Regions from separate parts of the Streptomyces sp. NPDC060366 genome, predicted to be linked through region 1. Evidence: riboswitches for the same ligand, from Rfam matches in the RefSeq annotation. Region 1 holds a riboswitch; each other region holds the start of a gene.
The links. A riboswitch is a leader RNA that binds a small molecule or an ion and turns the genes downstream of it on or off. The one in region 1 is predicted to bind cobalamin.
Positions count from the first base shown of each region.

Region 2: another riboswitch for cobalamin. It lies ahead of metE (5-methyltetrahydropteroyltriglutamate--homocysteine S-methyltransferase); the one in region 1 lies ahead of ACFWHU_RS31055 (ABC transporter substrate-binding protein).
Region 3: another riboswitch for cobalamin. It lies ahead of ACFWHU_RS11040 (ribonucleoside-diphosphate reductase subunit alpha); the one in region 1 lies ahead of ACFWHU_RS31055 (ABC transporter substrate-binding protein).
Region 4: another riboswitch for cobalamin. It lies ahead of ACFWHU_RS05070 (cobalamin biosynthesis protein); the one in region 1 lies ahead of ACFWHU_RS31055 (ABC transporter substrate-binding protein).

Region 1 covers NZ_JBHXDC010000017.1:127,613-134,684, forward strand. The annotation lists gene ACFWHU_RS31030 (nicotinate phosphoribosyltransferase) at 57-1,412, opposite strand; gene clpS (ATP-dependent Clp protease adapter ClpS) at 1,614-1,919, shown strand; gene ACFWHU_RS31040 (DUF2017 domain-containing protein) at 1,919-2,506, shown strand; gene ACFWHU_RS31045 (amino acid permease) at 2,794-4,254, shown strand; gene ACFWHU_RS31050 (Mov34/MPN/PAD-1 family protein) at 4,369-4,782, shown strand; cobalamin riboswitch at 4,767-4,916, shown strand; gene ACFWHU_RS31055 (ABC transporter substrate-binding protein) at 4,957-5,943, shown strand; gene ACFWHU_RS31060 (FecCD family ABC transporter permease) at 5,963-7,015, shown strand; gene ACFWHU_RS31065 (ABC transporter ATP-binding protein) at 7,012-7,072, shown strand, end outside.
Region 2 covers NZ_JBHXDC010000005.1:386,951-394,022, forward strand. The annotation lists gene metE (5-methyltetrahydropteroyltriglutamate--homocysteine S-methyltransferase) at 1-2,026, opposite strand, end outside; cobalamin riboswitch at 2,186-2,389, opposite strand; gene ACFWHU_RS16630 (exonuclease domain-containing protein) at 2,520-3,086, opposite strand; gene ACFWHU_RS16635 (hypothetical protein) at 3,147-3,869, opposite strand; gene ACFWHU_RS16640 (RNA polymerase sigma factor) at 3,872-4,483, opposite strand; gene ACFWHU_RS16645 (SAM-dependent methyltransferase) at 4,987-5,805, shown strand; gene ACFWHU_RS16650 (DUF1801 domain-containing protein) at 5,827-6,264, opposite strand; gene argB (acetylglutamate kinase) at 6,431-7,072, shown strand, end outside.
Region 3 covers NZ_JBHXDC010000003.1:466,034-473,105, forward strand. The annotation lists gene ACFWHU_RS11030 (GNAT family N-acetyltransferase) at 1-297, opposite strand, end outside; gene ACFWHU_RS11035 (ribonucleotide-diphosphate reductase subunit beta) at 362-1,381, opposite strand; gene ACFWHU_RS11040 (ribonucleoside-diphosphate reductase subunit alpha) at 1,381-3,777, opposite strand; cobalamin riboswitch at 3,926-4,058, opposite strand; gene ACFWHU_RS11045 (GNAT family N-acetyltransferase) at 4,136-4,660, opposite strand; gene ACFWHU_RS11050 (YbdD/YjiX family protein) at 4,759-4,965, opposite strand; gene ACFWHU_RS11055 (carbon starvation CstA family protein) at 4,962-7,072, opposite strand, start outside.
Region 4 covers NZ_JBHXDC010000002.1:49,650-56,721, reverse strand. The annotation lists gene cobN (cobaltochelatase subunit CobN) at 1-642, opposite strand, end outside; gene ACFWHU_RS05075 (cobyric acid synthase) at 639-2,216, opposite strand; gene ACFWHU_RS05070 (cobalamin biosynthesis protein) at 2,213-3,199, opposite strand; cobalamin riboswitch at 3,319-3,466, opposite strand; gene ACFWHU_RS05065 (hypothetical protein) at 3,602-3,844, opposite strand; gene ACFWHU_RS05060 (inorganic phosphate transporter) at 3,867-5,126, opposite strand; gene ACFWHU_RS05055 (class II aldolase/adducin family protein) at 5,463-6,179, shown strand; gene ACFWHU_RS05050 (alpha/beta hydrolase family protein) at 6,273-7,072, shown strand, end outside.

The DNA.
Region 1 (7,072 bases):
CGTTCCCGGTCGCTGTCCGTTCATGCCTGCCACACCTCTTCCATACCTCGTGTCCCTCACATGTAGACGGTCGGGATCACCGGCTCACCGCGCGACAGCTGGATCGCCGACATCGGCAGCCCCGCCCGCGCCTCGACGTGCCGGTCCCGGACCGCGTCCAGCGGCTCGCGCGCGACCACCTCGCCGCCCTTGACCAGCTCCACCAGCAGCTGCCGGTCCAGCAGGTCCGCGGGCACGGGCCCGGTCCCGACGACCTCGGCCTCCGCGTACCCCTCGGCGTCCACCCGCCGCGCCGCCCACTTGCGGCCGCCGATAGACGTCTTGCCGCCCACCGCCTTCTTCGCCACCGCGTGCAGCGGCGCCTTCGGATCGCCGGAGTGGGCACGGGCGACCAGTTTGTACACCATCGAGCAGGTGGGGTTGCCGCTGCCGGTGACCAGCTGGGTGCCGACCCCGTACGCGTCCACCGGCGCGGCGGCCAGCGAGGCGATCGCGTACTCGTCCAGGTCGGAGGTGACCACGATCCGGGTGTTCACCGCGCCCAGTTCGTCCAGTTGCTGCCGCACCCGGTGCGCGACGAGCAGCAGGTCGCCGGAGTCGATGCGCACGGCGCCCAGCTCGGGCCCGGCGACGTCCACGGCCGTACGGACCGCCTCCGCCACGTCGTAGGTGTCCACGAGCAGCGTCGTCCCGCTGCCGAGCGCGTCGACCTGGGCCTGGAACGCGTCCCGCTCGTTGTCGTGCAGCAGGGTGAAGGCGTGAGCGCTGGTGCCCACCGTCGGGATGTCGTAGCGGAATCCGGCCGCCAGGTCCGACGTGGTGTCGAAGCCGCCCACGTACGCGGCGCGCGACGCGGCGACGGCGGCCAGTTCGTGCGTACGGCGCGCGCCCATCTCGATCAGCGGGCGCCCGCCGGCGGCGGCCGACATCCGGGACGCGGCGGCGGCGATCGCCGAGTCGTGGTTGAGGATCGACAGGATCACGGTCTCCAGCAGCACGCATTCGGCGAAGGAGCCCTCGACACGCAGGATCGGCGAGCCGGGGAAGTACACGTCGCCCTCCCGGTAGCCCCAGATGTCCCCGCTGAAGCGGTAGTCGGCGAGCCAGTCGAGCGTCGGACCGTCGACGATCCCGCGCTCGCGCAGAAAGCCGATGACGTCCTCGTCGAAGCGGAAGTTCTCGACGGCGTCGAGCACGCGCCCGGTGCCCGCGACGACTCCGTAACGCCGCCCCTCGGGCAGCCGCCGGGTGAACACCTCGAAGACGGAACGGCGCTCGGCCGTCCCCGCCCGCAGCGCCGCCCGCAGCATCGTCAGCTCGTACTGGTCGGTGAAGAGCGCGGTCGAGGGAACGCCGATCCGTCGGCCGCCCTCGTCCTTCGCAAGGCCCTTCTCAAGGTCCGCAGAGTTCATACGGGCGATGCTACAGCGGATCTCGTCAGTTTGACGATTTCTAATGAACGCCCGGATCCCGGCGGGTCGGAGACGACTCGGAAGCCTCCGGGGCCGCCGTTTGTGCGACAGGCCCCTCCTGGTGGCAGCATGGGGCTGTGAGGCTGTGCATCCCGGGGCGTGTCCCGGGACCCCCGGCGGAGAAGAAGGTCGTCCCGAACCGTGAGTGTTGCCCCGACAGAGATCGAACTTCCCGAGTCGGCCGAGGAGACGTTCACCGTCCCGGAACCTGACGTGCCGTGGATGACGATCGTCCACAACGACCCGGTCAACCTCATGAGTTATGTGACGTACGTCTTCCAGACGTACTTCGGCTACTCCAAGGACAAGGCGCACAAGCTGATGCTCGACGTCCACCAGAAGGGCCGCGCCATCGTCTCCAGCGGCAGCCGCGAGGAGATGGAACGCGACGTGCAGGCGATGCACGGATACGGCCTGTGGGCCACGCTCTCCCAGGACGCCGGCTGATGGCCGGGCAGTTCGAGGCGATCCCCGGCGGTGGCGCCGCCGTCGCGCTCGACGAGATCGAGATCTCCATCCTGCGCTCCCTCGCCGTACAGCTCCTTGAGCTGATCGGTCCCGGCGACGAACCGGCCCAGGGCGAGGACCCGCTCGCCGCGCTCTTCGCGGAGGGGCCGAGCAAACCGCCGTCCGACCCCGCGCTCGCCCGGCTCTTCCCGGACGCGTACGGCTTCGGCGACGACACCGACGACGAACTGCGCGAGTACGCCTCCGAGTTCAGGCGCTTCACCGAGAACGACCTGCGGAGCCGCAAGCGTGAGGACGGTCTGGCCGTCGTCCGCAGTCTGGACGCCCTCTCCGCGTCCGGCGAGGGCGGAGCCGTACTGAAGCTGACGCCCGACGACTGCCGGCACTGGCTGGGCGCGCTCAACGACCTGCGCCTGACGATCGGCAACAGGCTGGACGTCTCCGACGAGGACGAGGGCGAGAGCCTGTACCGGCTGCCGGACTCCGACCCGCGCAAGCCGATGGTGATGGCGTACCTGTGGCTCGGGGCGCTCCAGGAGACGCTCGTCGAGACGATGATGCCTTGACGGATCCGGTGGCCCGGGGCGTGTCCGCGAAGTCCCGCCCGGCCCGTCCGTCACAGGGTCTGCGTACCTCCGTCACACCGTCTCCGGACGGACATGCTCCGTTTCCTCAACGGACACTCAACTCCGGATAACGATCCCGTCACCACCCCCGCATGCTTTGCGATTGCGGGGGAAATTTGTCCGCTTCTTCCTGTGGGCCGCGCCACAGCGGCCTCCGCTGATCGCGGCCCGGCCCGTGGTAAATCTTCACGACCACCGGCACAGGCAGGGAGAAAGGGCGCATCACCATGACCTCCCCACAGGTCGAAAACACCTCGGACAAGCCCTCCGCAGACACCTCGGAGGAGGGCTACGAACGCGGACTCGGCAGCCGCCAGGTCCAGATGATCGCGATCGGCGGCGCCATCGGCGTCGGCCTCTTCATGGGCGCCGGCGCGAACATCGCCAAGGCCGGGCCGAGCATCATCCTGATGTACGCCCTCGCCGGCGTGGTGATCTTCTTCATCATGCGGGCGCTCGGCGAACTGCTGCTCTACCGGCCGGTCTCCGGCTCCTTCGCGGAGTACGCCCGCGAGTTCCTCGGCCCGTTCTTCGGCTACGTCACCGGCTGGACGTACTGGCTCATGTGGATCGTGACCGGCATGGCCGAGCTCACGGCGGCGGCGATCTACATCCACTTCTGGTTCCCCGCGATCCCGCAGTGGGTCAGCGCCCTGGTGTTCCTCCTGGTGCTCTTCGGCGTCAACCTGATCTCCGTCAAGATCTTCGGCGAGGTCGAGTTCTGGTTCTCGATGGTCAAGGTCACCGCCATCATCGGCATGATCGTCATCGGACTCGGCGTCCTGACCCTCGGCTTCTCGGACGCCGGCGACACCGCGGCCACCGGCAACCTCTGGCAGCACGGCGGGATCTTCCCCAACGGCATCGGCTCCAGCCTGATGACGCTCCAGGGCGTCATGTTCGCCTACCTCGCCGTCGAACTCGTCGGCGTCACGGCGGGCGAGTCCGAGAACCCGGAGAAGACGCTCCCCAAGGCGATCAACACGCTGCCCTGGCGCATCATCGTCTTCTACGTCGGCGCGCTCACCGTCATCCTCGCCGTCGTGAAGTGGACCGAATTCAGCGAGGGCGAGAGCCCGTTCGTGCACGCGTTCGCCAAGATCGGCATTCCGCTCGGCGCCGGAATCGTCAACTTCGTCGTGCTGACGGCGGCCCTGTCGTCCTGCAACTCCGGCATGTACTCCACCGGCCGGATGCTGCGCGACCTCTCCGCCAACAAGGAGGCGCCGAAGGCCCTGGGCAAGCTCAACCGCCGCCGGACACCGGCCACCGGCATCGCGGCGTCCGTCGCGCTGATGGGCATCGGCGTCGTCCTCAACTACATCGTTCCCGAGAAGGCGTTCCTGTACGTCACCTCGGTCGCCACCGCCGCCGGTATCTGGACCTGGATGATGATCCTCATCAGCCATATCAAGTACCGCTCCGCCGTGGTCGCGGGCCGGCTGCCGGCGTCCTCGTTCCCGGCGCCGGGCGGTTCGGCCCTGAGCTGGGTGGCGCTGGTCTTCCTGTCCTTCGTGACCTGTCTGATCGCGTACGACTCCGACGCCCGGGTCTCGCTGTACGTCGGCGCGCTCTGGGCGGTGTTCCTGGTCGCGGGCTGGGCGCTGCTCAAGAGCCGTAACCCGGAACTCGCGACGCGCACCCCCGAGGGCCCGAACGAGCCGGAGTTCGCGAAGGCCTCCGACTGACGCCGTCCGGCAGCCGCCCGGCACCCCCCATCGGCCGCCGGGCGTCCCAGCACCCGTCTCACCAGGTGGCCTTCGTGTCTCACACGCGGAGGCCACCTGTTTATCCTTCACCTCATGCTGACCATCACCCAGGCGCTGTACGACCAGATCGTCGCCCACGCGCGGGCGGACCACCCCGACGAGGCGTGCGGCGTGATCGCGGGCCCCGAGGACAGCGACCGGCCCGAGCGCTTCATCCCCATGCTCAACGCGGCCCGCTCGCCCACGTTCTACGAGTTCGACGCGGACGACCACAAGAAGCTCGACAACGAGCTGCGCGAGCGCAACGAGGACCTGGTGGTCATCTACCACTCGCACACCGCGACCGAGGCGTACCCCTCCCGACGGGACATCGACCTCGCGATGGAGCCGTTCGCCCACTACGTCCTGGTCTCCACGGCCGACACCGACGACATGGGCCCCTTCCAGTTCCGCTCGTACCGCATCGTCGACGGCGAGGTCACGGAAGAGGACATCGAGGTCGTCTGACAAGATGACGCCGTCCAGGGCGGCAGGACCCAGGAAGCCGGTGTGAATCCGGCACGGTCCCGCCACTGTGACCAGGCCCTCCGCGCGAGCGGGGGCCCGGAAGCCAGGAACTGACCTGTCGCCCTTCTCCCACCATGCCAGGGGACGCGGAAATCCCCCGGAGGAGGCCCAGTCATGCCCTCGCGACGCCACGCCCTCATACCGGCGCTCCTGCTCCCGCTGCTGCTCCCGCTCGCCGCCTGCGGCGCCGCCCCGGACCCCGCCCGGGACGCCGGAGCACCGGCCGACGGATTCCCGTACACCGTCACCAACTGCGGTGTGAAGACCACCTTCGAGGCACCCCCGAAGCGCGTGGTCACGATGAACCAGCACGTCACCGAGATCATGATCGAGCTCGGTCTCACCGAATCCCTCATCGGCACCGCCTGGCTGGACGACGCGGTCCTCCCCGCGTACAAGAAGGCGTACGACAGCGTCCCGGTCATCGCGAAGGAGTACCCCTCCAAGGAGAAACTGCTCGCCGCGAACCCCGACTTCGTCTACGGCGGGTACGCCAGCGCCTTCGCCGCCAAGGACGGCCGCACCCGCGACGACCTCAAGGGCGCCGGCATCGACACCCGGCTCAACCTGGAGAACTGCACCGAGGGCCGGACCTCCATGGACGACGTGTTCCGCGAGGTCCAGGAGGTCGGCCGCACCTTCGGCGTCGCCGACCGGGCCGAGAAGTGGACCGCCGGGGCACGCACCACCCTCGCCACCACCGCCGCCGGGCTCGAAGACGTCGAGCCCGTCCCGGTCTTCGTCTACGACAGCGGCGACAAGACCGCGTTCACCGCCGGCGGCAAGGGCATCGGCAACGAGCTGATCCGGCGGGCCGGCGGGCGCAACGTCTTCGCCGACCTCGACAAGTCCTTCGGCGACGCCACCTGGGAGCAGGTCGTGGCCCGCGAGCCCGAGACGATCGTGATCTACGACTACGGCGCCACCACCGTCGCGCAGAAGAAGAGGCGCCTGCTGGAGGACCCCGTACTGAAGGACGTCCCGGCGATCAGGAACAAGAGCTTCGCCGTCCTGCCGCTCTCCGACGCCGTACTGGGCGTACGCGCCCCCGCCGCCGTCCAACGCCTCGCGACCCAACTCCACCCCGAGGCGGGCCTCTAGGGTCCAGGGCCTTCCCGCCATGACCTGTCGGACCCCGCCCGGCCACCGCCGGCTGCGGCACGCCCTCGTGCTCGCCTCGCTCGCCGCGGCCCTCGCCTGCGCCGTCGTCGCCTCGCTCGCGCTCGGCTCCGTCCGTATCCCGCCCGGCGAGGTCCTCACGATCCTCACCGGCGGCGCGGAGCCCAGCCCCTTCCGCACGATCGTCCTGGACGTGCGGCTGCCGCGCGTGCTGCTCGGCGCCGTCGTCGGCGCCGGGCTGGCCGTCGTCGGAACCGTCCTCCAGGCCCTCGTACGCAACCGGCTGGCCGACCCGTTCCTCCTCGGAATCTCCTCGGGGGCGTCCGCCGGCGCCGTACTCGTACTGGTCCTCGGCGTCGGCAGCGGCATCGGCGCCGGGATCACCACCACCGTCGCCATGCCGGCCGCCGCCTTCGCGGGCTCGCTCACCGCGATGACCCTCGTCTACGCGCTGGCCCGGCGCGGCGGCACGATGACCGGCGGGCGGCTCGTACTGGCCGGGGTGAGCGTCTCGTACATCCTGTCCGCCCTCACCACGCTCGTCCTGGTGGTCTCGGCCCGGCCCGAGCACTTCCAGGAAGCGCTGTTCTGGTCACTCGGCGGCCTCGGCAGCGCCCGCTGGGGCACGCTCGCCGCCCCGGCCGTCGTCCTCGTCGCCGGTACCGCCGTCCTCATGGCGCTCGCCAGACCGCTCGACCTGCTGCTGGTGGGGGAGGAGGGCGCGACCGTACTCGGGCTGGACATCGCGCGCTTCCGCGCCGCCGTGTTCGTCCTCGCCTCGCTGGTCACCGGCGTCATGGTCGCCGCGAGCGGCGCCATCGGCTTCGTCGGGCTGCTCGTGCCGCACGCCGCGCGCATGGCGGTCGGGGCCGCGCACCGGCCGCTGCTGCCCGTCGCCGCGCTCGGCGGGGCGGTCGTACTCGTCGTCGCGGACCTCGCCGCCCGTACCGTCGCCGCGCCGCAGGACATCCCCGTGGGCGTCCTCACCGCGCTCACCGGCGGCCCGTTCTTCCTGTGGCTGATGCGCCGCCGCCCCGAAGGAGCCCCGGTATGAGTGACCGTACGGCCGCCCGGCTCCAGGTCGAAGGGCTCTCCTACGGAGTCGGCGACG
Region 2 (7,072 bases), on a different contig from region 1:
CGTCGGCGTCGAGGTCGTCGATGGCCTGGACGATGTCGCCGAATTCGGCGTAGCACATATGGGTGTGGATCTGGGTGTCCGGGCGTACCCCGCCGGTGGTGAGGCGGAAGGACTCCGTCGCCCACGCCAGGTAGTCGGCGTGATCGGCGGAGCGCGGGGGCAGTGTCTCGCGCAGAGCGGGTTCGTCGACCTGGATGACCGAGGTGCCCGCCGCCTCCAGGTCGTTGACCTCGTCGCGCAGGGCGAGTGCGACCTGGCGGGCGGTGTCCCCGAGCGGCTGGTCGTCGCGGACGAAGGACCAGGCGAGCATGGTGACGGGCCCGGTGAGCATGCCCTTCACCGGACGGCCGGTGAGCGACTGCGCGTACGAGGTCCAGCGCACCGTCATCGGCTCGGGCCGGGAGATGTCCCCGGCGAGGACCGGCGGGCGTACGTAACGGGTGCCGTACGACTGCACCCAACCGTGGTTCGTGGCGACGTAACCGGTCAGCTGCTCGGCGAAGTACTGCACCATGTCGTTGCGTTCGGGCTCACCGTGCACCAGGACGTCGAGCCCGGCCTTCTCCTGGAAGGACAGGACCTCCCGGATCTCTTCCTTGATCCGCTCCTCGTATCCGGCGGTGTCGATCCGCCCGGCGCGCAAGTCGGCCCGTGCGGTGCGCAGTTCGGCGGTCTGCGGGAAGGAGCCGATGGTGGTCGTCGGCAGCGGCGGAAGGCCGAGGCGCGCCCGCTGCGCCGTGGTGCGTTCGGTGTACGGCTGGGAGCGCCGTGCGTCCGCGTCGGTGACGGCGGCGGTGCGGGCGCGCACGGCCGGGTCGCGGGTGAGCGCGGAGCCGGCCCGGGAGGCGAGGGCCGCGCGGTTGGTGATGAGTTCGGCCGTGATGGAGTAGGTGCCCTGCCCGAGTCCGCGCGCCAGTACCGCGATCTCCTCCGTCTTCTGCCGGGCGAAGGCGAGCCAGCGGGTGATCTCGGGGTCGATGTCGCGTTCGGCGCCGGCGTCGAGGGGGACGTGCAGCAGGGAGCAGGAGGCGGAGACGTCGACGCGGTCGGCGAGGCCGAAGAGCGTGCCCAGTGTGGCGAGGGACTTCTCGTAGTCGTTGATCCAGATGTTGCGTCCGTTGACGACGCCCGCTACCAGGCGCTTGCCGGGAAGCCCGCCCACGGCGGCGAGTGCGTCGAGGTTGGTGGCGGCCGATTCGGTGAAGTCGAGCGCGAGCCCGTCGATCGGGGCCTTGGCGAGCACGGGCAGCGCGTCCCCGAGCCGCCCGAAGTAGGAGGCGACGAGCAGCTTGGGCCGGTCGGTCGCACCGCCCAGGTCGCGGTAGGCGCGGGCGGCGGCGTTCAGCTCGGCCGGGGTGCGGTCCTGCACGAGCGAGGGCTCGTCCAGCTGCACCCAGTCGGCGCCGGCCGCGCGCAGGTCGGCCAGGATCTCGGCGTACACGGGAAGGAGCCGGTCGAGCAGTGTCAGCGGCTCGAAGTCGGCGGCCACGCCCGGGGCGGGCTTGGCGAGCAGGAGATAGGTGATGGGCCCGACCAGGACCGGACGGGCGGTGAGGCCGAGCGCGAGGGCTTCCCTGAACTCGGCGACCTGCTTGGTCGGGTCCGCGGAGAAGTCGGTGTCCGGGCCGAGCTCGGGCACCAGGTAGTGGTAGTTGGTGTCGAACCACTTCGTCATCTCCAGCGGCGCGACGTCCTGGGTGCCCCGCGCCATCGCGAAGTAGCCGTCCAGTGAGTCGGCGGCGACCGCCGCGCGGTGCCGCGCGGGGACGGCGCCGACCATGACGCTGGTGTCTAGGACGTGGTCGTAGTAGGAGAAGTCGCCGGAGGGCACTTCATGGATGCCGGCGTCGGCCAACTGCCGCCAGTTCGAACGGCGAAGATCCTCGGCGGTCTTCCGGAGGGCGTCGGCGTCGACGCGGCCCTTCCAGTAGCCCTCGACGGCCTTCTTCAGTTCCCGGTTCTGTCCCTGGCGGGGGTAGCCGTACACGGTGGCCCGTGCTGCCGCGGCTGCGGACTGCGCTGTCACGGAACTCTCCTTCGCGAGATGTGTCCTTGAGTCCCGGGGACGGGACGCGGGCGCGAAGGGACGACCGACCGTGCGGACCACGTCGCGCGTTGCGCGCGACTGCCGCTCGATATGTACGCCGACCCGCCCACGAGGTCACCGGAACAACCGCGCGCGATCGTTCACGCACGGGCAACGGGCAGGTCTTCGGACTCGTGGGCCCGTCTCGTATCGGTCACGAGACACCTACTGGCCGTCGCTTCCCAGACCCGTCCGGGCCCAGTGCGTATGACGGCGGTCGTTCCCACTCACCGCTGCGGGGCAGTCCCGGATTCCCACCGGGTTCCCTCTTACGACGCACCTGCCTGGCGGACAGGAACGAACCAGCTGCACCGACCAGCCTAGAGGGCCCAGTGGCGGGCGCACACGTGTTGACCACATCGCGGACGGTGAAATGGACGAGCCGGAACGCGGGCGCGTGCCGGCGCGACGCCGTCGCGATTCCCGGTGCCGCTCAGGACGCGGCGGGCCAGTCTCCGCGGCCCGCCAGTCGCACGACCAGGGCGGCGATGTTCCACGCGTCGTCGTCGCCCCGGTGGTGGCGGCCCTCCAGCGGGAGGCCGGCCACCCTCAGTGCCTGGGCCATTCCCGGGCGGCGCCGCAGGCCGTAGGAGGCGGTGAAGGCGACCTTCGCGTTGGTGTGCCGGTGGCCGAAGGGGTACTCCGTACCCGTCCGCCGGCACTGGCGGGTGAACTGGTTACGGTCGTAGTCGCCCCAGCTGGCCCAGGGAAGCCGGCCCGCGCGGTGGTGGCTCGCCAGTACCCGGCAGGCTTCGGCGAAGGGCAGCCCCCCGGCCACCTCGGCGGGTGTCAGCCCCGTCAGCTCCGTACAGAACGGGCTCACCTCGGACCGGGCCGGGCGTACCAGCAGCCGGTGCTTGGCGAGGCGCTCGCCCGCGCGCAGGTCGACGACCGTCAGCCCGATCTCGATGATCTCGCTCACCTGCCCGAGTGGCGGCTCTCCCTCCCAGCAGGTCGCCTCGACATCGACCACGTTCAGCAGGTGCCCCTCGATGTCCATGGGGGTCAGGGTAGGAACGACCACCGTCCCGAGTCATCCGGATTAACGGCGTCGGGCCGACTACGCGTCGTCTCCCCCGGACGCCCCGCCGCACGGGGCGACTTGGTGGCTGTGGGGAAGGTCGCGCGTCAGGGTGGGGACGGGGCGCGGGATCGTACCGAAGTCGTGGTCCGGGTCGACGGGAAGGCGGTTGATGACCGCTTCCAGACGGGCCGGAAGCGTGGGGCGGCTGCCGGAGCGGCACTGGGTCAGCAGCTGGTGGCGGATGCTCTCCGGCAGCAGCGGGCGTGCGGCCGGGGCCGGTTGTGCGCTGTCCGGGGCCGTCAGTCTGCGGGCCTCCGCGCGCCAGTGCCGGGCGTCGCTGAACTCGGCACGCCGACCGTGGGCGAGGTAGAGGCAGAAGGCGGCGGTGCGGTTGCCGCCACCCGCGGCGAACTGCCACCAGAACTGGGCCGCGTCGTGATCGCGCGCCAGGTGGAGCAGCGCGCCGAAGACGACCGCGCCCTCGGGGTCCGGCCGGTCGTCATCGGCCAGACGTGCCAGGGCCGTTGCCGCCTGTGGGGTGTCGACGATGAGGGCGACCGCGAGGTCGAGATCGCGGGCCGCCTGCTCGTGCGCGGCGGGAGTGCGCGGCGCGCCGGTGGCGGAGTCGGGATGTACGCGGGCGGCCTTGGCGTCGACCCGTTGCCGGGCGGCTTCGGTGTCGTAGTCGGTGTAGGTGTCGACGAGGACCTCTGCCTGGTCCAGCAGGGCGCCGATGGAGGCGTGGTCGTTGGTGCGCACGTCTACCCTTCCGTCTCGGTCGGTTCGATGGCCAGGCTGAGTTCGCGTGCCAGGCGGCGGCGGGCGTGCTGTGCCTGGGATCGTACGGTGGCGAGCTCGATGCCGAGGTACTCCGCGACATTCTCCTCGTCCTCGCCGAGGACGAACCGCAGGACAATGACGTCGTACTGACGCTCCGGGAGTTCCGCGATGGCGCCGTACAGGCCGAGTTCGTCTTCCAGGACGGTGAACTCGTCACGGGTGTCGTGCCGGAGGAGTTTCGCGATGGCCGCGTGGAAGGCGGCGGTGCCGACCAGGAGCGGCTGAAGTCCGCGTTCGCCGAGCCAGCGGTGGGTCTCTTCCTTCAGCAGCGACCAGGCGTACCGGGAGACCGACTCCTGGGCGAGGGCGTGTTTCCAGTCGCGCTTCAGGTGTGCGCAGGCGTTGTCCACGACGGTCTCGGCCGCGGGCCGCCCGCCGACCTGGGTGTGGGCGTAGCGCATCCATAACTCGCGGTGGTAGTCGTGGAAGGCGTCGAAGGTCAGTCCCAGCCGTCCCTGTCGGGAGTCCTCGCCGGGGGCGTCTCTGGGGCTCGGGGCGTTGGCGCCCCGTGTCTTGGGGGTTGGTGCGGCCATCACGTTCCGCTCTCGGACGCGGGGGTCGGCGCGTCCGGCGTCAGGGCGGCGCCCGACGGTGTGTGGGGGGCGTACTGCGGACTGCGGAGGTGGCGTGCCCCGGCGCGTACTTCGGTTGCCGGGAGGCGAATCGCCTGGGCTTCCCGATCGAGTTCCACGCATGTCCTTGGGGGGGCTGGGGCACCGTGCCGCTCCACGGTGGAGGGGATGTCGGTGGAGACGGGATGTCTCACTCGACAGCCAACCGGATGAACGGGCTCCTTGTGCAAACCTTCGGTCAATTATCTTCGCCGACGGTAATAGTATGACTACTTAGACGTTCGGGTGGCGGTTTCGGAAACGTGTTCCCGTTCGTCCGAACGGGCCGCCATGGCCCCGGCGGAACGCCCCCGCTCCCACGGTTGTCCCGTGCGGACGACGGGAAGTGAACCCCGGTGGCGGAGGGGGCGTCGGCGCGGCGCGTACCCGGGCCGCGGACACCGGACAACCCCTGGGGGCGTGGCATGACGGAGAACGGCACGGTGGACCTGAAGCTGGATCAGGCGCATTCGGCTCGGATGTACGACTACTACCTCGGCGGCACGACGAACTTCCCCGCCGACCGGGAAGCGGCTGGCAAAGCCCTGGCCGCCTTCCCCTCCCTCCTGGCCACCGCGCGCATCAACCGGCGCTTCATGCGGCGCGCGACGCGGTTCCTCGCCCAGGAGGGCATGACCCAGTTCTTCGACATCGGCACGGGCATCCCCACCTCCCCCAACCTCCATGAGGTCGCCCAGGAGGTCACCCCCGCGGCGCGCGTGGTCTACACGGACAACGATCCGATCGTCCTGGCCCATGCGCGGGCCCTGCTCCACAGCCACTCCGAGGGCCACACCTCGTACGCGCACGCCGACGTCACCGACCCTGCCGCGCTGCTGGCGACACCGGAGATAGCCGCCACGCTCGACTTCGAGCGGCCCATCGCGCTGAGCCTCAACGCCCTTCTCCACTTCGTCACCGACGACCGTGTCGAGGGCGGCGCGCACGGCATCGTCGAACATCTCAAAGCGGCACTCCCCTCGGGCAGCACCCTCACCATCACCCATGTCACCCCCGACTTCGACCCCGAGGGAATCGCCCGGCTCACCGGCGCCTACCGCGCCGCCGGCACCCCCGGCCAGGCGCGCCCCCACGCCGAGATAGCCCGCCTCTTCGACGGCTGGGAACTCCTGGCCCCCGGCGTCGTCCCCACCCAGCGCTGGCGCCCGACCGAGGGGGACCAGGCCGAGAACGTCACGGACGCGGAAGCCGCCTGCTATGCGGGAATCGCCCGCAAGCCCTGATCCGAGGGCTCCCGCACGCCGTCAGCCGACGGCCTTCTTCACGAGGGCGGCGATGGTGGCTTCGGTTTTCTCGCTCAACTCGGTCACGGCGAAGGACGTGGGCCACAGACCGCTGTCGTCGTCGAGGTTCGCCTCGGTGGTGAAGCCGAAGGTCGAGTAACGCTCCTTGTCGACGTGCCCGCTGCGGAAGAAACACACCACCTTCCCCTTCCTGGCGTAGGCCGGCTGGCCGTACCAGAGCTTCGGCGCCAGTTCGGGGGCGTTGGCGGTGACGACGGCGTGGATACGTTCGGCCACCGCGCGGTCCGACGCCTCCATGTCCGCGATCTTCGACAGCACGTCGAGTTCCTCGGCGGCCGCCTTGTTGCCCCGGCCACGGGTCGTCTCCTTCTTCAGCTCCGCGGCGCGCGCCTTGATGGCGGCACGTTCCTGCTCGGAGAAGCCGGTGCTGGGGCTCATCGCTGTCACTCTCCCGGTCGTGATCGGTGTGAAGTGCCTCTGACGCTAACCGTGCCGGGAGACCTGACGCTTCTTCATTCGTGACCGGTTCGACCAACGGCGTTTCTCATTTAGGTTAGGCTAAGCTAACAATGCGTCGCCACGGACACCACGAGAGACGGAGACCATGACCGAACGGACCGCGACGCCCGCAAGAGGCAGCACCGTCGTCGTCAAGTTCGGCGGCAATGCCATGGTGGACGCCGACCTGCGGCGGACATTCGCCCGGGACGTCGTGGAGTTGTGGCACGCCGGCCTGCGCCCGGTCGTCGTACACGGGGGCGGGCCGCAGATCAGCGCGATGCTCGACCGCCTCGGCCTGGAGACCCGGTTCGAGGCAGGTCTGCGGGTGACCACACCGGAGACCATGGAAGTCGTGCGCATGGTGCTGAGCGGGCGGGTCCAGCGGGAGTTGGTCGGCCACATCAACGCCCACGGGCCCTTCGCCGTCGGTATGACGGGCGAGGACGCGCACACGATGACGGCCGTACGGCGGTCCGCCTGGGTGGACAGCCGGCAGGTGGACATCGGCCTCGTCGGCGACATCGTCGAAGTGAACCCGGACATGGTCCGCACACTCCTGGACCAGGGCCACATCCCGGTCGTCTCCCCCGTGGCGCGCGGCGTGGACGGACAGGTCTACAACGTCAACGCCGATCTCGCGGCGTCGGCCCTGGCCGTGGCCCTCGGCGCCGAGCGGCTGGTGGTACTGACCGATGTGGAGGGGCTGTACGCGAACTGGCCGCACAGCACCGAGGTGATCGAGCGC
Region 3 (7,072 bases), on a different contig from region 1:
GATTCCGTAGGCGAGTTCGACCTCGGAGCCGTCCCCCGCCGCAACGAACAGCAGCACCTCGCCCATGGGAGTGTGCCCGTCCGTCGTGATGGCGAGCTGGAGCGCCTGGCCCGTCGCCCGGCGTTCGTGGGCGCGGGTCACATACGCGCGCGCCGCCGCCTCGTCGAACGGCGCCCGCAGCGGCGTCCAGCGGTCCATCTCGGGATCGTCGAAGAGCGCCGACAGGGCGGGGACGTCCGCATCGGTCCATTCGCGGAGTTGAAGGCCCTCACCTGCGGGGAGGGGGGTATGAAACATGGGGTCATCGTGCCCGAGCCCCGTGGAGCGTTCCACGGGGCCCGGATATCACGAAGGGCGCTTTCTAGAAGTCGTCGTCGAAGCCGACCGTGCCCTCCACCGCCACCTGGTACGCCGACGGGCGGCGTTCGAAGAAGTTCGTCAGTTCCTGGACGCCTTGCAGCTCCATGAACGAGAACGGGTTCTCGGAGCCGTACACCGGCGCGAAGCCCAGGCGCTGGAGGCGCTGGTCCGCGACGCACTGGAGGTACTCGCGCATCGACTCCGTGTTCATGCCCGGCAGGCCCTCGCCGCACAGGTCGCGGCCGAACTGGAGCTCCGCCTCGACCGCCTCCTTCAGCATGTCGGTGACCTGCTGCTGGAGCGCGTCGTCGAAGAGTTCCGGCTCCTCCTTACGGACGGTGTCCACGACCTCGAAGGCGAAGTTCATGTGCATCGTCTCGTCGCGGAAGACCCAGTTGGTGCCGGTTGCCAGCCCGTGCAGCAGGCCGCGCGAGCGGAACCAGTAGACGTACGCGAACGCTCCGTAGAAGAACAGGCCCTCGATACAGGCCGCGAAGCAGATCAGGTTCAGTAGGAAGCGGCGCCGGTCCGCCGCCGACTCCAGGCGGTCGATCTTCTCGACCGAGTCCATCCACTTGAAGCAGAACTGCGCCTTCTCGCGGATCGACGGGATCTCCTCGACCGCGTCGAACGCCGCCGCGCGGTCCGCCGGGTCCGGGAGGTAGGTGTCGAGCAGCGTCAAGTAGAACTGGACGTGCACGGCCTCCTCGAAGAGCTGGCGCGAGAGATAGAGCCGAGCCTCGGGGGAGTTGATGTGTTTGTAGAGCGTCAGCACCAGATTGTTGGAGACGATCGAGTCGCCCGTCGCGAAGAACGCGACCAGCCGGCCGATCATGTGCTGCTCGCCCGGGGAGAGCTTGGCGAGGTCGGTGACGTCGGAGTGGAGGTCGACCTCCTCGACCGTCCAGGTGTTCTTGATCGCGTCCCGGTAGCGCTCGTAGAAGTCCGGGTAGCGCATGGGGCGCAGGGTCAGTTCGAAGCCCGGGTCGAGCAGGTTCTTCTCTACGGCAGGGTTGGTCATTACTGGCAGGCCTCGCAGGACTCGGGGTTTTCCAGGGAGCAGGCGACGGCGTCGGCGTCCGGCGCCATCTGTGCGGGTACGGGTACGGCGGCGGCCACCGGCTGCGACTTCGCCGCGCGGGCGATCCGCGTCGCCGGGCGCGACCGCAGGTAGTACGTGGTCTTGAGCCCCTTCTTCCAGGCGTACGCGTACATCGAGCTGAGCTTCCCGATGGTCGGCGTCTCCAGGAACAGGTTCAGCGACTGGCTCTGGTCGAGGAACGGGGTACGCGCCGCCGCCATGTCGATCAGGCCGCGCTGCGGGATCTCCCACGCCGTGCGGTACAGCTCGCGCACCTCGGCCGGGATCCAGCCGAAGCCCGCCACCGAGCCGTTGGACTCGCGCAGCGCCTCGCGGGACTGCGCGTCCCACACGCCGAGCTTCTTCAGCTCGGCCACCAGATAGGCGTTGACCTGAAGGAACTCGCCCGACAGCGTCTCGCGCTTGAAGAGGTTGGAGACCTGCGGCTCGATGCACTCGTACACCCCGGCGATCGAGGCGATGGTGGCCGTCGGCGCGATGGCGAGCAGCAGGGAGTTGCGCATACCGGTCTTCGCGACGCGCGCCCGCAGCGCATCCCACCGCTCGGGCCAGTTGAGCTCCACGTCGTAGTGGTCCGGGTGCAGCACCCCGCGCGCGGCGCGGGTCTTCGACCAGGCCGGCAGCGGGCCCTCGCGCTCGGCGAGGTCGCAGGACGCCTCGTACGCGGCCAGCATGATCCGCTCGGCGATACGGGTGGAGAGCGCCGCGGCCTCGGCGGAGTCGAACGGCAGCCGCTTCTTGAAGAAGACGTCCTGGAGGCCCATCACACCCAGGCCCACCGGGCGCCACTTGGCGTTGGAGCGGCCGGCCTGCTCGGTCGGGTAGAAGTTGATGTCCACGACCCGGTCGAGGAAGGTCACGGCGGTGCGGACGCTGTCGTCCAGCCGCTCCCAGTCCAGCTCGCCGCCCTCGGTGACGAACGCGCCGATGTTGACCGAGCCGAGGTTGCAGACGGCCGTCTCGCCGTCGTCCGTGACCTCCAGGATCTCGGTGCAGAGGTTCGAGGAGTGCACGACGGCGCCGGGCTCGGCGGTCTGGTTCGCCGTACGGTTCGACGCGTCCTTGAAGGTCATCCAGCCGTTGCCGGTCTGCGCGAGGGTACGCATCATGCGGCCGTACAGCTCACGCGCCGGGATGGTCCTGCGAGCCTTGCCCGCCGCCTCGGCCGCCCGGTACGCCGCGTCGAAGTCGTCGCCCCACAGGTCGACCAGCTCGGGCACGTCGGAGGGCGAGAACAGCGACCAGTCGCCGTCCGCGTCGACCCGGCGCATGAACTCGTCGGGGATCCAGTGCGCGAGGTTCAGATTGTGCGTACGGCGCGCCTCCTCGCCGGTGTTGTCGCGCAGCTCCAGGAACTCCTCGATGTCCGCGTGCCACGTCTCCAGGTAGACGCAGGCCGCGCCCTTGCGCCGGCCGCCCTGGTTGACGGCGGCGACGGAGGAGTCCAGCGTCCGCAGGAACGGGACGATGCCGTTGGAGTGCCCGTTCGTGCCGCGGATCAGTGAACCGCGGGCGCGGATACGGGAGTACGAGAGGCCGATGCCGCCCGCGTGCTTCGAGAGGCGCGCCACCTGGTGGTAGCGGTCGTAGATGGAGTCCAGCTCGTCCAGCGGGGAGTCCAGCAGATAGCAGGACGACATCTGGGGGTGGCGGGTGCCGGAGTTGAAGAGCGTGGGTGAGGAGGGAAGGTAGTCGAGCCGGCTCATCAGGCCGTACAGCGCGGCGACTTCGTCCATGGCGGCCGGGGAGTCGTCCTTGGCCAGCCCGGACGCGACGCGCAGCATGAAGTACTGCGGCGTCTCGATGACATCGCGGTTGATCGGGTGCCGGAGCAGATAGCGGCTGAAGAGGGTGCGCAGGCCGAAGTAGCCGAAGCGGTCGTCGGCGGCGGGGTCGAAGAGCGCGTCGAGGCGGGCGGCGTGGCGGGTGACGAACGCGGCCGTACGGTCGGCGATCAGACCCTGCGCGTGGCCCACGGCGACCGAGGAGGAGAAGGAGACGGCACCCTGGCCGGCGGCCTCGTCCGCGATGGTGCGGGTGAGGAGGCGGGCGGCGAGACGGGAGTACGCGGGGTCCTCGGAGATGAGCCCGGCGGCGGCCTCGGTGGCGAGTTCGCGCAACTCGGCCTCGTCCGAGGCGGCGTTGCGGCCACGGAGCGCGGCGGCGGCGACCCGGCCGGGGTCGGTGTCGGCGAGGTCGGCGGTGAGGTCGGTGAGGAGCCGCAGAAGGCTCGTACCGGGTCCGTCGGCCGGTACGGCCGTGTCCCGTCCCCGCTCTGAGATCGCTGAAGCCGGATCGGCTGGCGCGATGGTCACGTGGTGCTCTCCCTCGCTCGGCTCTGGGCCACGAGGAAGGGGGCACGGCGGCGCACGCCCGCGTACGCCGTCCCGGAAACGGGCAGCGCGCGGCGCGGCGTCCACCGGCCCAGCCTCGGGGCCCGGACGTCTCGGCACCCGGATCGGTCGAGCCGGATGCGCCGTCGGCAGGTGCTCGGACTCACGGGCGCGACAAAGCGCACCACAGCACACCGTTGCGGGACAGTTCCGGATTTCCACCGGATTCTCCTGCGGCGACAGCAGACTTGAGCATACATGTGGGGCTCGTTGGCGACGGCACCCCCCACATGTTGTGTCGTGGGTGTTCAGCCTTGCCCTGGATCGACCCCGAAACGCCTTAGATTTCCAGGCTGTAGGTGAGCAGGGACAGCCCCGGGACGGGAGACCAGTCGCGCTCCGGGGTCCGTACGAAGCCCAGGCGCTCGTAGATCCGGTGGGCGCCCAGCATTGCCTTCTGGGTGGACAGCCGCACCCGTACGCACCCCTCGGTGGCCCGTGCGCGGGCCACGCACTCCCGTACCAGCGCGTCGCCGACACCCCGCCCGCGCGCGGCGGACGCGACGGCCAGCATCCGGAACTCGGCCTCCCCGTCCCCGGCCAGATCGGCCCACGCGGACGGTCCGGAGACGTGGGCCACCCCACCGAGCACGCGCCCGTCCCCGCCGACGGCTACGAGCACCTCGGCCCCCTCGGCACGCGCCGCGACGTCCCGCAGGGTCGCCAGATAGGGGTCCCCATCCCCGAAGTCCAGCAGCCCGTCGTCCAGATAGGCGCGCGCGGTTATCTCGCCGAGCGCGTCGTACTCGGCGGGCTCGGCCGCTCTGATGGTGAAGTCGGTCGCCGGCCGTGTCGTCTGATCCATCCATGCAGTGTGCGACACGACGAGGACCGGCCGCACTGACCCCGCACGACGAAGGGCCGCCACTCCCCGCAGGGGAACGGCGGCCCTTCAGTCACCGCTCAGCAGCAGCGGAACCCTTCCCTCGGGTCCGCCTCGCGCGCGTCCATGCGGCTCCGTTCGAAGGCCCGGCGCGTCACAGGCTCCGCCGTCGGGTCACAGGCGCGGGTGTGGGCCACGTAGTGGTCGTACGCCGATTCGCCCGTCAACTCCCGTACGTACCAGCGGATCCGGCCCACCGCGTGGCGCACCTTCGCCGCGGAGGTCATGACGAGCCCGTCCCCGCACCCGCCCCGGCGGACGCCTTCGCCTCCGCCGCCGCCAGTTCCGCCTTCTCCTCCTTCGTCGGGAACATGCCCGCCGGTGCGACCAGTTCCGACTTCACGTACGGCGTCTCCGAGAGCTTCACGCTCTCCGGGTGCCGGATCGCCTTGTAGCAGACCCGTCCCGCGTCCACGATGACCACGATGATCAGGATCGCGAAGAGCGCGCAGAGCACGCCGTCCACCGTCGAGTTGGTGACGACCGTGTGCATGTCGTCCATCGTCTTCGCCGGCGGGAGCACCTCGCCGTTGTCGATGCCCGTCTGGTAGACCTCGCGCTGCTTGAAGAAGCCGACCTTCGGGTCCTCGGAGAAGATCTTCTGCCAGCTCGCGGTGAGCGTGACCGCCGCGTCCCAGGCCAGCGGAACCGCCGTCACCCAGGCCCATTTGAGCCGTCCGGACTTCACCAGCAGCGTCGTGCAGACGGCGAGCGCCACCGCCGCCAGGAGCTGGTTCGCGATGCCGAACAGCGGGAAGAGCTGGTTGATGCCGCCCAGCGGGTCGTGCACGCCGACCCAGAGGAAGTAGCCCCACGCGCCGACGACCACGGCGCTGGCGAACCAGACGCCCGGCTTCCAGCTGACCTGGCGCATCGGCTTGTACACGTTGCCGAGCATGTCCTGGAGCATGAAGCGGCCGACGCGCGTACCGGCGTCCACCGTCGTCAGGATGAACAGCGCCTCGAACATGATCGCGAAGTGGTACCAGAACGCCTTCATCCCCGCGCCGCCGATGACGGACGAGAAGATCTCCGCCATGCCGAGCGCGAAGGTCGGCGCGCCGCCGGTGCGGGACAGCAGGCTCGACTCCTCGACGTCCTTCGCCGCCTGGGCGAGTTGGTCCGGCGAGATCGTGAAGCCGAGGTTGGCGACCGCCTGGGAGGCGGATTCGACCGTGCCGCCGATGACTCCGGCGGGGGAGTTGATCGCGAAGTACAGACCCGGGTCGATGATGCACGCCGTGATCATCGCCATGATCGCGACGAACGACTCGGTGAGCATCGCGCCGTACCCGATCATCCGGATCTGGGTCTCCTTCTGCACCATCTTCGGCGTGGTGCCCGAGGAGATGAGTGAGTGGAAACCGGACAGCGCGCCGCACGCGATCGTGATGAAGACGAACGGGAACATCGATCCGGCGAAGACCGGACCGTCACCGCGGCTCGCGAACTCCGTGACCGCGTCCATCTTCATCGTCGGCATCGCGACGACCACACCGATGGCCAGCAGCGCGATCGTGCCGACCTTCATGAAGGTCGACAGATAGTCGCGCGGCGCCAGCAGCATCCAGACGGGCAGTACGGACGCGAGGAAGCCGTACACGATCATCCAGATGACCAGCGTGCCGGCCTCCAGCGTGAAGGTGTCGGCGAGCGACGACTCGGCGACCCAGCCGCCGGCCACGATCGCGAGCAGCAGCAGCGCCACGCCGATGAGCGAGACCTCGCTGACCTTGCCCGGCCGCATCACCCGCAGATACACGCCCATGAAGAGCGCGATCGGGATGGTCATCGCGATGGAGAAGACACCCCACGGCGAGTCGGCGAGCGCGTTGACGATGACCAGTGCCAGCACCGCCAGCAGGATGATCATGATGAGGAAGACCGCGATGAGCGCGGCGGCGCCGCCGAACGGGCCTATCTCGTCGCGGGCGATCTGGCCGAGCGAACGGCCGTCGCGGCGCGTGGAGAAGAACAGCGTGATCATGTCCTGGACCGCGCCCGCGAAGATGACACCCGCGACGATCCAGATCGTGCCCGGCAGATAACCCATCTGCGCGGCCAGCACCGGCCCGACGAGCGGTCCCGCGCCCGCGACGGCCGCGAAGTGGTGGCCGAAGAGCACGCGCCGGTCGGTGGGGTGGAAGTCGACACCGTTGTCGAGCCGTTCGGCGGGTGTGGCCCGTGTCTTGTCGACCTTCAGGACCCGCCGGGCGATGAATCTGGAGTAGAAGCGGTAGGCGATCGCGTACGAACCGAGTGCCGCGGCCAGCATCCAGGCCGCGGAGATCTCCTCACCGCGCGACAGCGCGAGGACACCCCAGGCGACCGCGC
Region 4 (7,072 bases), on a different contig from region 1:
ACCGAGCCGTTCGTACAGGGCGGGATCGGCGCCGCGCAGTGAACCGCAGTAGACGGGTAGGGCGTTGGCGCCCCGCTCCTCGACGCGGTCGCAGAGCACGTCCACGAAGGAGGTGTTCCCGGAGAGATGGTGCGCGCGGTAGAAGAGGACCGCGACCGTCGGCCGGCCTTCCACGGAGGCGCGCTCGCCGTGCACGCCCCACTCGGGCATCGTGCGCGGCGCCTCGAACCCCTCGCCGGTGAGCAGCACGGTGTCGGAGAGGAACCGCGCCAGCTCCGCCAGGTTCTCCGGCCCGCCCTCGACGAGATAGCGCAGTGCCTCGGCCACCACACCGGCGGGCACCGACGAGTCGGCCATCAGCTCCGCGTCCGGTACGGACTCGCCGCCCAGCAGCACGGTCGGGATGCCGGACGCGGCGAGCGCCGCGAGACCGTCCTCCCAGGCGCGCTTGCCGCCGAGCAGGCGTACGACGGCGATCCGCGCGCCCGCGATCAGCGCGGGCAGGTCCCCGTCGGGGTCGACGCGGTTCGGGTTGCCGATGAGATACGGGGCGCCCGAGGCACGGGCCGCCAGCAGATCCGTATCGGCGGTGGACAGCAACAGCACGCTCGGTGCGGGGCTGTTGACAGGCGCGGTGGTCATGGCGCTCCAGGTGCGATGAAGGGAAGTCCTGACGGGGCGCCCGACTCGATCAGTCGCAGCAGCGCGTCCGTGTCCGCGTGTTCTTCGATCAGATCTCCGAGGAGGTCGAGCTGCTCCTCGCGCAGCGTGGCGAACGAGGTGTCGGGGGCGGGTACGTAACGGCGCCCCGCCGCCGTGGCCACGGCGCGCAGGAAGGCGCGCCGGAAGCCGTCGCTCTCCAGCGAGCCGTGCCAGTGCGTACCCCACACCTGGCCCGAGCGGCACCCGTCGAGGCGGCGTCCGCCGCTGTCGAGGAGGAACGGGTCGCCGCCTTCCACGGAGGCGACGCCGTGGTGGATCTCGTATCCCTCGACGCGCTCGCCCAGCGCCTCGCCGACGGGCCGCGCCAGGGTCTTCTCGCGGGCGAACTCGACGCGTACGGGCAGCAGTCCCAGTCCGGCGACGGCGCCCGCGCGGGACTCGACGTCGTCCTCGATGTGCTCGCCGAGGAGTTGGTAGCCGCCGCAGATCCCGAGGACCGGGCGACCCTCGGCGGCGCGCCGCAGCAGCGCGTCGGCGAGACCGCGCTCGCGCAGCCAGGCCAGCGCGCGGACCGTGCCGCGTGTGCCGGGGACGATCACCAGGTCCGCGTCGGCGATCTCGTCGGGGCGGTCCACGAACCGCACCACGACGCCCGGTTCGGCCGCCAGCGCGTCCACGTCGGTGAAGTTGGACATCAGCGGCACCGCGCAGACGGCGACCCGCAGGACCTCTTCTCCGTACGGAGGTGCCACCACCGACTCGCGTACGGCGCCGCGCAGCGAGACCCGCAGGCCGTCCTCCTCGTCGATGCCCAGACCGTGCCGGAAGGGCAGCACACCGTACGTGGCGCGGCCGGTCAGCCCGCGCAGCATCTCCAGACCCGGCTCCAGCAACGACACGTCGCCGCGGAACTTGTTGACGAGATAACCGGCGATCAGCGCCTGGTCCTCGGGGCTCAGCAGCGCCGTCGTACCGAAGAACGACGCGAAGACGCCGCCCCTGTCGATGTCGCCGACCACGACGACCGGCAGCCGGGCCGCCCGCGCGACACCCATGTTGACGATGTCGGTACGCCGCAGATTGATCTCGGCCGGACTGCCGGCGCCTTCGCAGATCACCGCGTCGTACGTGCTCCGCAGCTCCTCCAGGCACTCCACGACGGTGCCGAGCAGCGTCTCCTGGCGGCCGGGGCCCGCGCCGTCGCCGTGGTAGCCGCGGGCGCTCAGTTCACCCACCGGCCGCCCCATCAGCACCACTTGACTGCTGCGGTCGCTGCCGGGTTTGAGCAGGACGGGATTCATCAGCGCCGTCGGCTCGACGCGCGCGGCCTGCGCCTGCATCGCCTGCGCCCGGCCGATCTCGGCGCCCTCGCGCGTCACGAACGAATTCAGCGACATGTTCTGCCCCTTGAAGGGCGCCACCTTCACGCCCCGGCGTACGAGCCAGCGGCAGATGCCCGCCGTGACGACGCTCTTTCCGGCGTCGGAGGTGGTGCCCGCGACGAGCAGCCCGCCGCCGCGCCTTCGCCCTCCGCCCATCGACCCCTCGCTCATCGGGCCCTCCTCTTCAGGAGGTTGCCGGCCAGCAGCCGCCCGGCCACGCAGACGCCGAGCGCGAGCGCGCCGACGCGGCGCGACAGCCGGACCGCCCGCTCGATGTCGGCCACCTCGACCGGCCGTCCCCCGCCGCCCAGGACCGGCCGGTGCTCGACCCGTCCGCCGTACGCGAGGGTGCCGCCGAGCCGCACGCCCAGCGCGCCCGCGAACGCCGCTTCCACGGGGCCCGCGTTGGGGCTCGGATGGCGGCCCGCGTCGCGCCGCACCACGCCGAGCGCCCGCGCGGGCGCGCCGCCCGCCACCGCCGCCAGCGCGGCCGTCAGCCGGGCTCCCGGCCAGCCGGCCACGTCGTCCAGCCGCGCCGAGGCCCAGCCGAAGCGCAGATGGCGCGGCGAACGGTGCCCGACCATCGCGTCCAGCGTGTTGACGGCGCGGAACGCGACCAGCCCCGGCACCCCGCCGAACGCGCCCCAGACCAGGGCTCCCACGACGGCGTCCGAGGTGTTCTCGGCGACGGACTCCACGACGGCGCGGGCGATCTGTTGCTCGTCCAGGCTCTGCGGGTCCCGCCCGCACAGCCGCGGCAGCCACTCCCGCGCGACCTCCACGTCACCGGCCGCCAGCGCCCCGCCCACGGCGCGCGCCTCGCGCCCCAGCGACGTACCGCCCACCACGGTCCAGGTGACGGCGGCGGTCAGGACGACGGACGCGGCCGTACGGTCCCGCAGTCCGCGCGAGACGAGAGCGGCCACCCCGGCCGCACCCCCGGCGCACACGACGGCGTGCAGCGCGCCCCAGCCCCGGTGGTCATGCCACAGCAGACGCTCGACGGCGCCCGCGACCCGCCCGAAACCCGCGACCGGATGGCCGCGCCGGGGGTCGCCGAGGAGCCGGTCGGCGAGCAGACCGGCGGCGGCGCCGTACGCGAAAACGCTTCCCGGGGCCGGTACTTCACGGCCCGCCGAATACTCGGCACGCATCGCTCAGCCCGCCGATACGCCTCGGGAGGTTCTCGGGGGTCTCGTACTCACAGCACTGGACGCGACAGCTGAACCGCAGCCGGGCATGGCGACATGTCCTCACTCAGGGTCCGCGCCCTGGTTCGACGTGATGCGGCGACAAGAGTTCCTGGCTCCGGGAGACATGGCTGTCTCCCGTCACAGTGGCGGGACCGCGCCGGATTCGCACCGGCTTCCTCTTCGCTGTCGCCGTATTGGCCTCGGCAGTCCACCACGCGTGCGAACCCCCGTCAACCGGGCTTTGACCTGCGGCGGGGCAGTGTGCTGAGGCCCACACGGCGCGGCTGCCCACGGGACCGGAACGCGGCTGAGGGGGGCGACCCGGTCCGGGCCACCCCCCTCAGCCGTGCTCGATCGTCCCGCTCAGGCGACGATCATGTAGATCCCGTACGACACGGCCGCCAGGCACAGACCGAAGCAGACGTACGCGCCGGTGCGGGCCAGCGCCGCGGAGCCGGAGCCGGTGGAGCCGGAGGCCGTGGCCGACGCGCCCGACGCGCCCTTCGAGAGCCCCACGATGCCCAGGGTGAACAGACCCACCAGAGCGATGGTGGCCACGAGACTGACGCCGAAGACGGAGCCGAGCGCCGCCCAGTCGATGTTCATGCTGAAAGTGTCCTTCGCTTCGTCAGACCGTCGCGGTCCGGGCCGGTTCGGCGGTGGGTTCCCCGGGGCCCGGGGCCGGGATGGTGGCGGCGATCTCCGACGCCGGGCCGCCCACGGGGGGCGGGGTGACGGCGGCGATGGCGGCGGTCACGACACCCACGGGCTCGGCGGCGGCCGGCTCGTCCGCCTCGTTGACGTTGGTGTGGTCGACCGGCTGACGGCGCGACGCCAGCCAGATGACCGCCGAGAGACCGACGAGCAGCGCGGCCGTGACCGCGACACCCCACGGACCCTGCTTGGTCAGGAACTCGGCGCCCGCGGCGACCAGACCGGCGGCCGGCAGCGTCAGCCCCCAGGCGATGAACATCCGGGTGGCGGTCGACCAGCGGACGACTCCGCCCTTGCGGCCGAGGCCGGCGCCCATCACGGCACCGGAGCAGGACTGCGTGGTGGAGAGTGAGAAGCCCAGGTGGGAGGAGGCGAGGATGACGGTCGCCGCGCTGGTCTGGGCGGCGAAGCCCTGCTGCGGCCGGAGGTCGGTGAGGCCCTTGCCCATGGTGCGGATGATGCGCCAGCCGCCGAGGTAGGTACCGAGCGCGATCGCGACACCGGCGGAGACGATGACCCACATCGGGGGGTTGGAGCCGGGGGCGAGGACGCCGCCGGTGACCAGCGCGAGGGTGATGACACCCATGGTCTTCTGCGCGTCGTTGGTGCCGTGGGCGAGGGAGACGAGGCCGGCCGACGCGATCTGTCCCGCGCGGTAGCCCTTCGCCGTGTCCTTCTCGTCCGTGTTGCGGCCGATGCGATACGTCAGCCGGGTGGCCAGCATCGCGGCCAGACCGGCCACCAGCGGCGCGGCGAGCGCCGGGAGCAGGACCTTGGTGACGACGACCCCGCCGTTGACACCGGAGGTGCCGACGGACATCAGCGTGGCGCCGATGAGTCCGCCGAACAGAGCGTGGGAGGAACTCGACGGAAGGCCGAGCAGCCAGGTGAACAGGTTCCACAGAATGGCGCCGACGAGCGCCGCGAAGATGACTTCGGTCTGGATGCCCTGTTCGTTGATGAGCCCGCCGGAGATGGTCTTGGCGACCTCGACGGACAGGAACGCGCCGACGAGGTTGAGCACGGCGGACATCGCCACCGCCGTCTTGGGTTTCAGTGCGCCGGTCGAGATGGTCGTCGCCATCGCGTTGGCGGTGTCGTGGAAACCGTTCGTGAAATCGAACACGAGAGCCGTCACGATCACGATCGCGAGCAGCAGCGTGATGTGTTCCATTTACCCAGGCAATCGTTTGACGTCAGTGGCCGTTCAGGAACGTAGGGATGCTGAGTGAACGGAAGATGAACTGAGGCAGGCGTTGCGGTGACTCCCAACAGAGTGTGGTCGCTCCGCTTGTGAACGGGTGTGTCACTCCCGGTGCCGGGGGCGCCACGCGGATTCCGCTCGACCCGTGCGGCGCCCCGCCCCCGCTCCGATTCCGCCCCGATTCCGGCCCCCTGCCGGGCATCCGGCGCGGCCCGCCCGCCGGGGTCGGCGGCGGGGAGAGATTCACCTCACCGAGGGACCCGCGGACCCCGCGAACTCCCTTGCGCCGACTGGCAAAATCGCCGCATGACGGAAACCGGACACACGCACGGACACGACCACGGGAGCGGGCACGGGCACGAACAGGGGCACCCGGACGGGCCGGAGATCGAACAGGCCTGGCGGGACCTCGTCGCGACCGCCCGCCGGAGCGCGGCCGACGGACTGGTCGTCGGCACCTCGGGCAACGTGTCCGTACGCGTCGGGGAGCTCGTCCTCGTCACGCCGAGCGGAGTGCCGTACGACCGGCTGACGCCAAAGGACACCGTCGCCGTCGACCTGGACGGCCGGCAGGTCGTCGGCCGCCTCCGGCCCACCAGCGAGCTGCCGATGCATCTGGAGGTCTACCGGAACTCCACCGCCGGCGCCGTGGTGCACACCCACGCCGTCCACGCCACCGCCGTCTCCACCCTCGTCCCCGAACTCCCGCTGATCCACTACATGGCGGCGGACTTCGGCGGGCCGGTCCGGGTCGCCCCGTACGCGATGTACGGCACCGACGCCCTGGCGGAGCACATGCTGCGCGCGCTGCGCGACCGCACGGGCTGTCTGCTTCAGAACCACGGCACCCTCACCTACGCGGACACCCTGGACAAGGCGTACGACCGCACGGCACAGCTGGAGTGGATGTGCCGTCTGTGGCTCACCGCCACCTCCGTCCCCGGCCGTACGCCGGCCCTGCTCTCCCGGCAGCAGGTACGGGACGTCGAGGAGCAGCTCAGGGGCTACGGCCAGCGCGGCTGACCACGCGGGATCGGCCCCCCGCGGGCCGCCGGAACCTCACCCCGGACGCCCGCTCCACTGGCCGTACCGGCCGTCCGTACCGACACTGGGGGAATGCGCCCGGCCAGAGCGACGGCAGCAGCCGTCACCACAGTGATCGGTGTCGGCACGGCCGCTGTGGCGGCCGGCCGGTACGCCAGCGACGCCGCGCTCAAGGCGCCCCCCGGACGACCACTGCCGGGCGACCCACGGCTCGCCGTGCACGCCACGGCCGCCGGCCGCGTCACCCTGACCCGCTGTCTCGCCTCCCTGCGCCCCGGCACGTACGGCCTGGAGTCCGCGGACGTCCAGGCGGTCGTCGGTCCGGTCATCGACGACGTACCGCACCCCGCCGACACGGTCGTGCGCAGACTGGAACGCGTCGGGCGGGGCACCCTCCACGCCGGCAGCCGCGTCCGGCTCACGCCCCAGCTCCACCACGGCGACCCCGCCACCGCGCTCGGCATCGACTTCGACCAGGTGGAGTTCCCCGGCGAACTCGGCCCGCTGCCCGGCTGGTTCGTGCCCGGCAGCCGGGACACCTGGATGATCACCGCGCACGGCCTCGGCACCACGCCGGAGCACCCCATGAACGTCCTGGAGTTCCTGGTGGACCAGCAGTTCCCGGTGCTGAACCTGGCCTACCGGGGCGACCGCGGCGCCCCGCACTCCCCGGACGGCCTCGGGCACCTCGGCGACTCCGAATGGCGCGACCTCGACGCGGCGATCCGCCACGCCGTCCGCAACGGCGCCGAACACGTCATCCTGTACGGCTGGTCCGTCGGAGCCACGATGGCCCTGCACGCCGCCGGGAAGTCCGGACAGCGTGACCGGATCAGCGGACTCGTCCTCGACAGCCCGGTCCTCGACTGGGA